DNA from 2 places in the Nesterenkonia sp. CL21 genome. Region 1 is predicted to be linked to the other one. Evidence: predicted binding sites of a transcription regulator. Region 1 holds the regulator's gene; the other holds the start of a gene.
The links. Region 1 encodes HrcA, which represses chaperone genes, less so after heat shock. Its sites were predicted from a motif close to TTNGCACTCGNNNNNNNCGAGTGCNAA; they were not measured.
Positions count from the first base shown of each region.

Region 2: the regulator HrcA is predicted to act here: its motif matches at 1,976-2,002, upstream of groES (co-chaperone GroES).

Region 1 is NZ_JAUTWR010000001.1:734,827-738,235, forward strand. It holds gene Q7C18_RS03305 (DUF3097 family protein) at 1-590, opposite strand, end outside; gene hrcA (heat-inducible transcriptional repressor HrcA) at 755-1,780, shown strand; gene dnaJ (molecular chaperone DnaJ) at 1,784-2,908, shown strand; gene Q7C18_RS03320 (16S rRNA (uracil(1498)-N(3))-methyltransferase) at 2,905-3,409, shown strand, end outside.
Region 2 is NZ_JAUTWR010000010.1:339-3,747, forward strand. It holds gene groL (chaperonin GroEL) at 1-1,389, opposite strand, end outside; gene groES (co-chaperone GroES) at 1,450-1,746, opposite strand; gene Q7C18_RS13265 (YeeE/YedE family protein) at 2,059-3,360, opposite strand; gene Q7C18_RS13270 (sulfurtransferase) at 3,357-3,409, opposite strand, start outside.

The DNA.
Region 1 (3,409 bases):
TCCACATAGGGGTGGCCCAGTACTGTCACGTTGCCGGCCGCCCCCGGCATGGACATGGCCTCGGCCGCAATGCGGCTCTCCTTGGAGCCCGGGACGAGGTGGTCCAGCAGCACACCCACTCGACGGTCCCGGCTCGGTCCGAACTCCCGCAGGGCCCCGACGAGGTCGTCTGCGCCGTGCAGAGGTTCGACGACGACTCCCTCGAGCCGCAGGTCCTCGCCCCAGACCTTCTCGACCAGTTCGGCGTCATGGGTTCCCTCCACCCAGATCCGGGAGGCCCGGGCGACTCGTGCCCGGGCGCCCTCCACAGCCAGCGAGCCCGATGCGGTGCGGCGGGGGCCCTGCGGGGCGGTGCGAGGCTTCGGCGGGACCAGCTCCACCGGGGCGCCGTCGTGCAGGAACCCGTGCCCCAGTGGGAAGGCCCGGCTGCGGCCGTGGCGGTCCTCCAGGCGGACCACGCGGATGCCGCCGGCCGCCTCCACACCCACCACGGCACCGACCCACCCCGACTCGGTCTCCTCCACCACGGTGCCGTGGTCGGCGGGGAGCGGCGGGACCTCACGGTACTGGGCGCGACGCCGTTCGGCCATGTCCGCGGGGCCCCAGGCGGACCAGTCGGTGGGGAAGTGAGGAGATGTCACAGCCCGGGAGCCTAGCAGCGGCGGCGGCGACTTCGGCGGATCCCGACGACACGCGCTAGAATTGGCACTTGTCGCAGGAGAGTGCCAATCGCCGCCGGGAGAGGAGACCAGCGATGTCTGACACCCGTCGCCTGCAGGTGCTGCGTGCGATCGTGGAGGACTACGTCCAGACCCAGGAGCCTGTCGGGTCCAAGGCGCTGGTGGATCGCCACAACCTCGAGGTCTCTCCGGCCACCATCCGCAATGACATGGCCTTCCTGGAGGCCGAAGGCCTCATCGCGGCCCCACATACCTCCGCGGGCCGGATCCCCACCGACCAGGGGTATCGGCTCTTCGTGGACCGCATCACCGAGGTCCGTCCGCTGTCGCGGGCCGAGCGTCGCGCGATGGACACCCTGGTGGAGGCCGCAGACGACCATGACGCCATGCTGGAGCAGACCGTGCGTCTGCTGGCCATGCTCACCAACCAGGTCGCCGTCCTGCAGCACCCCCAGCAGTCCACGGCGCGCATCCGGCACATCGAGGTCCTGTCCATGGGGCCGCTCAAGGTGCTGGTGGTTGTGATCCTCTCCTCCGGGAAGGTGGAGCAGCGGATGGCCACACTGCCGGAGCCTGTGGACGACGATTCGCTGCAGGTGCTCGGTCAGCGGCTCGCCGGGGAGCTCCACAACCGGTCCGCCTCGGCGCTGCCGCTGCCGGTGGACCGCCTGCTCGGCTCGGTCGAGCCGTCGCTGCGCTCCAGCCTCGCGATCGTCGCCCACACGGTGGAGGCGGTGCTGGAGTCCGGACGGGTGGATCGCATCATCATGGCCGGCACTGCTAACCTCGCCAGGTCTGACCGCGACCTGGGCCCCTCGCTCGGTCCCGTCCTGGAGGCCCTCGAGGAGCAGGTGGTCCTGCTGCGCCTGCTCACCGAGATGGAGCAGGACCGCCGTGGCCTCTCCGTGCGGATCGGTCATGAGACGAGCCATGACTCGCTGTCCGAGACCTCGGTGGTCGCTGCGGAGTACGCGGTCGGCGACGGCGGCGACGCCGCGAAGCTCGGCGTCGTCGGGCCCACACGCATGGACTACGGCTCCACCATGTCGGCGGTGCGAGCCATGGCACGGTACCTGTCCCGGATTCTCTCTGAAGGGTGAGAAGTGACTGACTACTACGAGGCGCTCGGCGTGAGCCGAGAGGCGTCGACCGATGAGATCAAGAAGGCGTACCGGAAGAAGGCGCGCAGGCTGCATCCGGATGTGAACCCCTCGGAGGACGCCGCCGATCAGTTCAAGCTCATCGGACGCGCCTATGAGGTGCTCTCCGACCCGGAGAAGCGCCGCAACTATGACGCCACCGGTGACGAGAACGGCCGGTCGCCCTTCGGCGGCGGATTCGGGGGAGGGGGCCAGGGCTTCGGCGGCTTCAGCGACATCTTCGAGACGTTCTTCGGCGCCGGAGCCTCGGGTCCGGCCTCCCGCACCCGGCGCGGCCAAGACTCCCTCATCCGCGTGCGCATCGATCTCAAGGACGCCGTGTTCGGCACCACCAAGGAGGTGGAGATCGAGACGGCGGTCACGTGCTCTGTCTGCCATGGCTCGTGCACGCGGGAGGGGACCAGCCCGACGACCTGCCCCGACTGCCACGGTCAGGGCCAGGTCCAGCGGCCCATGCGCTCCATCCTGGGCACCGTCCTGCAGACCGAAGCCTGCGCTCGGTGCTCCGGCTTCGGCAGCATCATCGAGGACCCGTGTCAGGAGTGCGACGGACAGGGCAGGGTGCGCGAACGCCGCACGCTGAAGGTCAAGATCCCCGCCGGCGTGGACAAAGGCAACCGCATCCACCTCGCCGGGGAAGGGGAGGCCGGACTGGCCGGCGGGCCGCACGGCGACCTGTTCATCGAGGTGGACGTCCGGCCCCACGACGTCTTCACCCGACGCGGGAACGACCTGCACGCCACCGTGTCCATCCCCATGACGGCCGCCGCCCTCGGCACCACGGTCAGTCTGGAGACCTTCGACGGGACCGAGGAGATCGAGGTCAAGCCGGGCACGCAGTCGGGCGAGGTGCTGACGCTGCGGGACCGCGGTGTCGCGCACCTGCGCGGCGGCGGCCGCGGTGCGCTGAAGGTGCATCTGAAGGTCGAGACCCCCACCAAGCTGACTGATCGCCAGCGCGAGCTGCTCCGTGAGCTGGCCGCCGAGCGTGACGAGGAGCTGGGGGAGTCCACCACGGAGCACCGGGGGATGTTCGCCAAACTCCGCGAGGCCTGGGACAGCCTGTGACAGCTCCGCTGTTCCACCTGGCGCCGGGACGGCTCGACGGCGTCTCCTGCGGCGACCACGTCCGGCTCGACGGCGCGGAGGGCCACCACGCGGCCACGGTGATGCGCCTCGAGGTCGGGGAGGAGGTCCACCTCTCCGACACGCGCCGGCTGCGGGTCACCGGATCGGTGGTCGAGACGGGGGCCGGTGTGCTGACGGTGGAGGTCTCCGCCGTCGAGGAGGAGCCTGACGAGCGTCCCCGTCTTGTGCTGGTCCAGGCGCTGGCGAAGGACCGTCGGGACCTGCAGGCGATCGAGTCCGCCACGGAGCTCGGCGTGGACCGGATCGTGCCGTGGCAGGCCGAGCGCTCCGTGGCCCGCTGGAAGGCGGGTCGGGAGGCGAAGAAGCACGCGGAGTGGGTCTCGACGGTCCGGGCCGCGGCCAAGCAGACGCGCCGCACCGCCGTCCCCGAGGTGGAGCAGCTGCACACCACCGCGCAGTATGCGGCGGCAGCTGCCGCGG
Region 2 (3,409 bases), on a different contig from region 1:
GAAGCCGTCCTCGCCGGCGTTCTGGGCGATCCAGCGCAGCGGCTGCACCAGCGCCCGGCGGACGATGCCCACCGCAGCGGCGGCGTCGCCCTCGAGCGCCTGGACGTTCGCGTCCTCGTCCAGGGCGGACAGCGCGTTGATCAGCGCGGTGCCACCGCCGGCGACGATGCCCTCCTCGAGCGCGGCACGCGTGGAGGACACGGCGTCCTCGATGCGGTGCTTGCGCTCCTTGAGCTCCACCTCGGTGGCCGCACCGACCTTGATGACGCCGATGCCGCCGGCCAGCTTGGCCAGCCGCTCCTGCAGCTTCTCACGGTCCCACTCGGAGTCGGTCGCGTCAGCCTGCGCCTTGATCGTGGCGGCACGGGCCTCGACGTCCTCCTTCGAGCCGGCGCCGTCGACGATGGTGGTGTTGTCCTTGGTGACGGTCACGCGGCGTGCGGAGCCGAGCACCTCGGTGCCCACCTGGTCCAGCTTCAGACCGAGGTCGGGGGAGACCACCTGGGCGCCGGTGAGGATCGCGATGTCCTCCAGCATGGCCTTGCGGCGGTCGCCGAAGCCCGGAGCCTTGACAGCCACAGCGTTCAGGGTGCCGCGGATCTTGTTCACCACCAGGGTGGAGAGCGCCTCGCCCTCGACGTCCTCGGCGATGATGAACAGCGGCTTCTTGGACTGCAGCACCTTCTCCAGCAGCGGCAGGAACTCCTGCATGTTGGAGATCTTGCCCTGGTGGATGAGGATCTGGGCATCCTCCAGCACGGCCTCCTGACGGTCAGCGTCAGTGACGAAGTGCGGGGAGAGGTAGCCCTTGTCGAACTGCATGCCCTCGGTGATGTCGAGCTCCGTCGACGTCGTGGAGGACTCCTCGATGGTGATCACGCCCTCGGTGCCCACTGCGTCGAAGGCGCGGGCGATGAGCTCGCCGACCTCGTCGTTCTGGGCGGAGATCGCGGCGACGTGGGCCACCTGGGGGCCCTCGACATCGCGGGCGTTGGTCTTCAGACGCTCGGTCACCGCGGTGACGGCGGTCTCGATGCCGCGCTTGATCTCACCCGGAGCGGCGCCGGCGGCCACGTTGCGCAGGCCTTCCTTGACCAGGGCCTGGGCGAGCACGGTGGCGGTGGTGGTGCCGTCGCCGGCGACGTCGTTGGTCTTGGTGGCGACCTCCTTGGCGAGCTGAGCGCCGAGGTTCTCGTAGGAGTCCTCGACCTCGATCTCGCGGGCGATCGTGACGCCGTCGTTGGTGATGGTCGGTGCGCCCCAGGACTTGTCCAGGACGACGTTGCGGCCCTTGGGGCCCAGCGTCACCTTGACGGTGTCGGCGAGCTTGTCGATGCCGGCTTCGAGTGCCTTCCGGGCGGCATCGTCGAACTCAAGCTGCTTTGCCATATGAGTTGCTTCCTTTGCGAGTCAGATGCGGGTCTCGAGAGGTGTGCGGAGGATCCGCGATCACTTCTCGACGACAGCCAGGACGTCGCGGGCGTTGAGGACGAGGAACTCGTCGCCGCCGACCTTGACCTCGGTGCCGCCGAACTTGGAGTAGATGACGACGTCGCCCTCGGCGACGTCGACCGGCACGCGGTTGCCCTTGTCGTCGACACGGCCCGGGCCCACGGCCACGACCTCGCCCTCCTGGGGCTTCTCCTTGGCGGTGTCCGGGATCACCAGACCGGAAGCGGTGGTCTGCTCAGCTTCCAGGGGGCGGACAACAATACGATCCTCGAGGGGCTTGATGGAGACTGACACGTCAGTACTCTCCTTTGCGTGATGTCGAATCGGGTCTGTTCACAGGCCCGGGCCGCGCGTCGTGTGACGCCGACGCCGTGCCCCAGGCCGGGGTTGTTGCGCGCCTTGGGAGTGACCGATCCGTCGTCGCGGTGCCGGACGGCGCCCCTTCAGGCCTTCGGCGCCGGTGACGCCGACGCCGCATCAGCACTCGATGGCCTCGAGTGCCAACACAAACTTTAGGACGGCCTTAGCACTCGGTCAAGCAGAGTGCTAAGGCCGTCCCTGTGACGTGCCGGACTGCGGGTCCGTGGCCTTCCCTGAGGGACCTGCTCAGCGGTACACCCCAGGGTTGGCGCGGCGATGCAGCCCAAGCTTGAACCCGACGCCGGCGGCGACGACCACGGCCGCGCCGAAGACCCAGCCGGAGAGCGCCATCGCCTGGGTCCCGGAGAGCAGTACGCCGATGGTGCAGCCCAGCCCGATCATCGAACCCCAGCCCAGCAGGACTCCGCCGATCACCGCGGTGAGCGAATTCCAGCCGGTCAGCGGCTCCACCTTGACCCGGCGCCCCGGCAGCGCGGCGGCCAGCGAGGCCAGCACGATGCCGGCGATCAGCCACCCGTTGGTGGTGATGGTGTGCACCACCACCGCCACGCAGCCGGCGAGGCGCTCGTCCAGGCCTGGCATGAAGTTCGGCAGCAGCCCGGCGGCGTCCATGCCGGTGCGGGTCAGTGAGGAGATCTGGCTGGTCACGCCCAGCGGCTGGTCCTTGTAGTAGGCCAGCACGGCCAGGATCCCGACGGCGGCACCGGTGGCCAGCGCCGGCCAGCGCTTGAAGAACACGAGGCGGCGGACCTCGGTGGCGTCGACCACGCGGTCCCCGCGGCCCGTCACCGGCGGGTTCCACCGCAGCAGCCAGATCCCGAGTCCGACCAGCACGCCCAGCTGCAGCACGACCGCGGTGGTGTAGCCGCCGCCGGCGGGCAGCCAGGGGACCGGCGCCCCGGCGATGAACCCGGAGTACATGGTGTCCCAGGAGAGGAATCCCGCGCCGAAGCCCAGCACGACGCCGACCAGCGCCGGCAGGGAGCGCAGGTGCCCTTCCGGGAGCCGATACAGGTGCCCGGCGATGCAGCCCCCGGAGATCACCATCCCGAGTCCGAAGGCCAGGCCGGCGATCACCAGCGCCAGGGAGACCGGAGCGATGTGGGCGTCCGAGGGAATGGTGCCCCCGGTGGGGTTGGACACACGCATGGAGAAGACGACGGCGTAACCGATCATCCCCACGGCGATGGAGACCAGCACGGCGTAGAGCCCGCGCGAGTCTCCCTTCTCGAAGAAGTCACGGAACACACAGAAGAAGCAGTAGCGGCCGCGTTCGAACAGGATGCCGAGGCCGGCACCGATCAGCAGGGCGAAGGCGGCGTTCGATCCGCCCAGGCCCTCGCCGTCGGTGATGGTCAGCCAGCCGGCCAGTACGAGCAGCAGCGCGGCCACGGCGAGTGCGACGGACGTGCGCACCGTGTCCGCCCGGGTCCAGCCCAGGGGACGGTCGGCACGGACCGAGATGGAGCCCGGTCCGCCGGAGTGGCGGACGGGCTCCGTCGAGGTGGTCTCAGCGGTGGTGCTCACGAGCCGCCGCTGCCCCACAGGCCGGCACGCTGGTCGGTGTTGTTGGCCA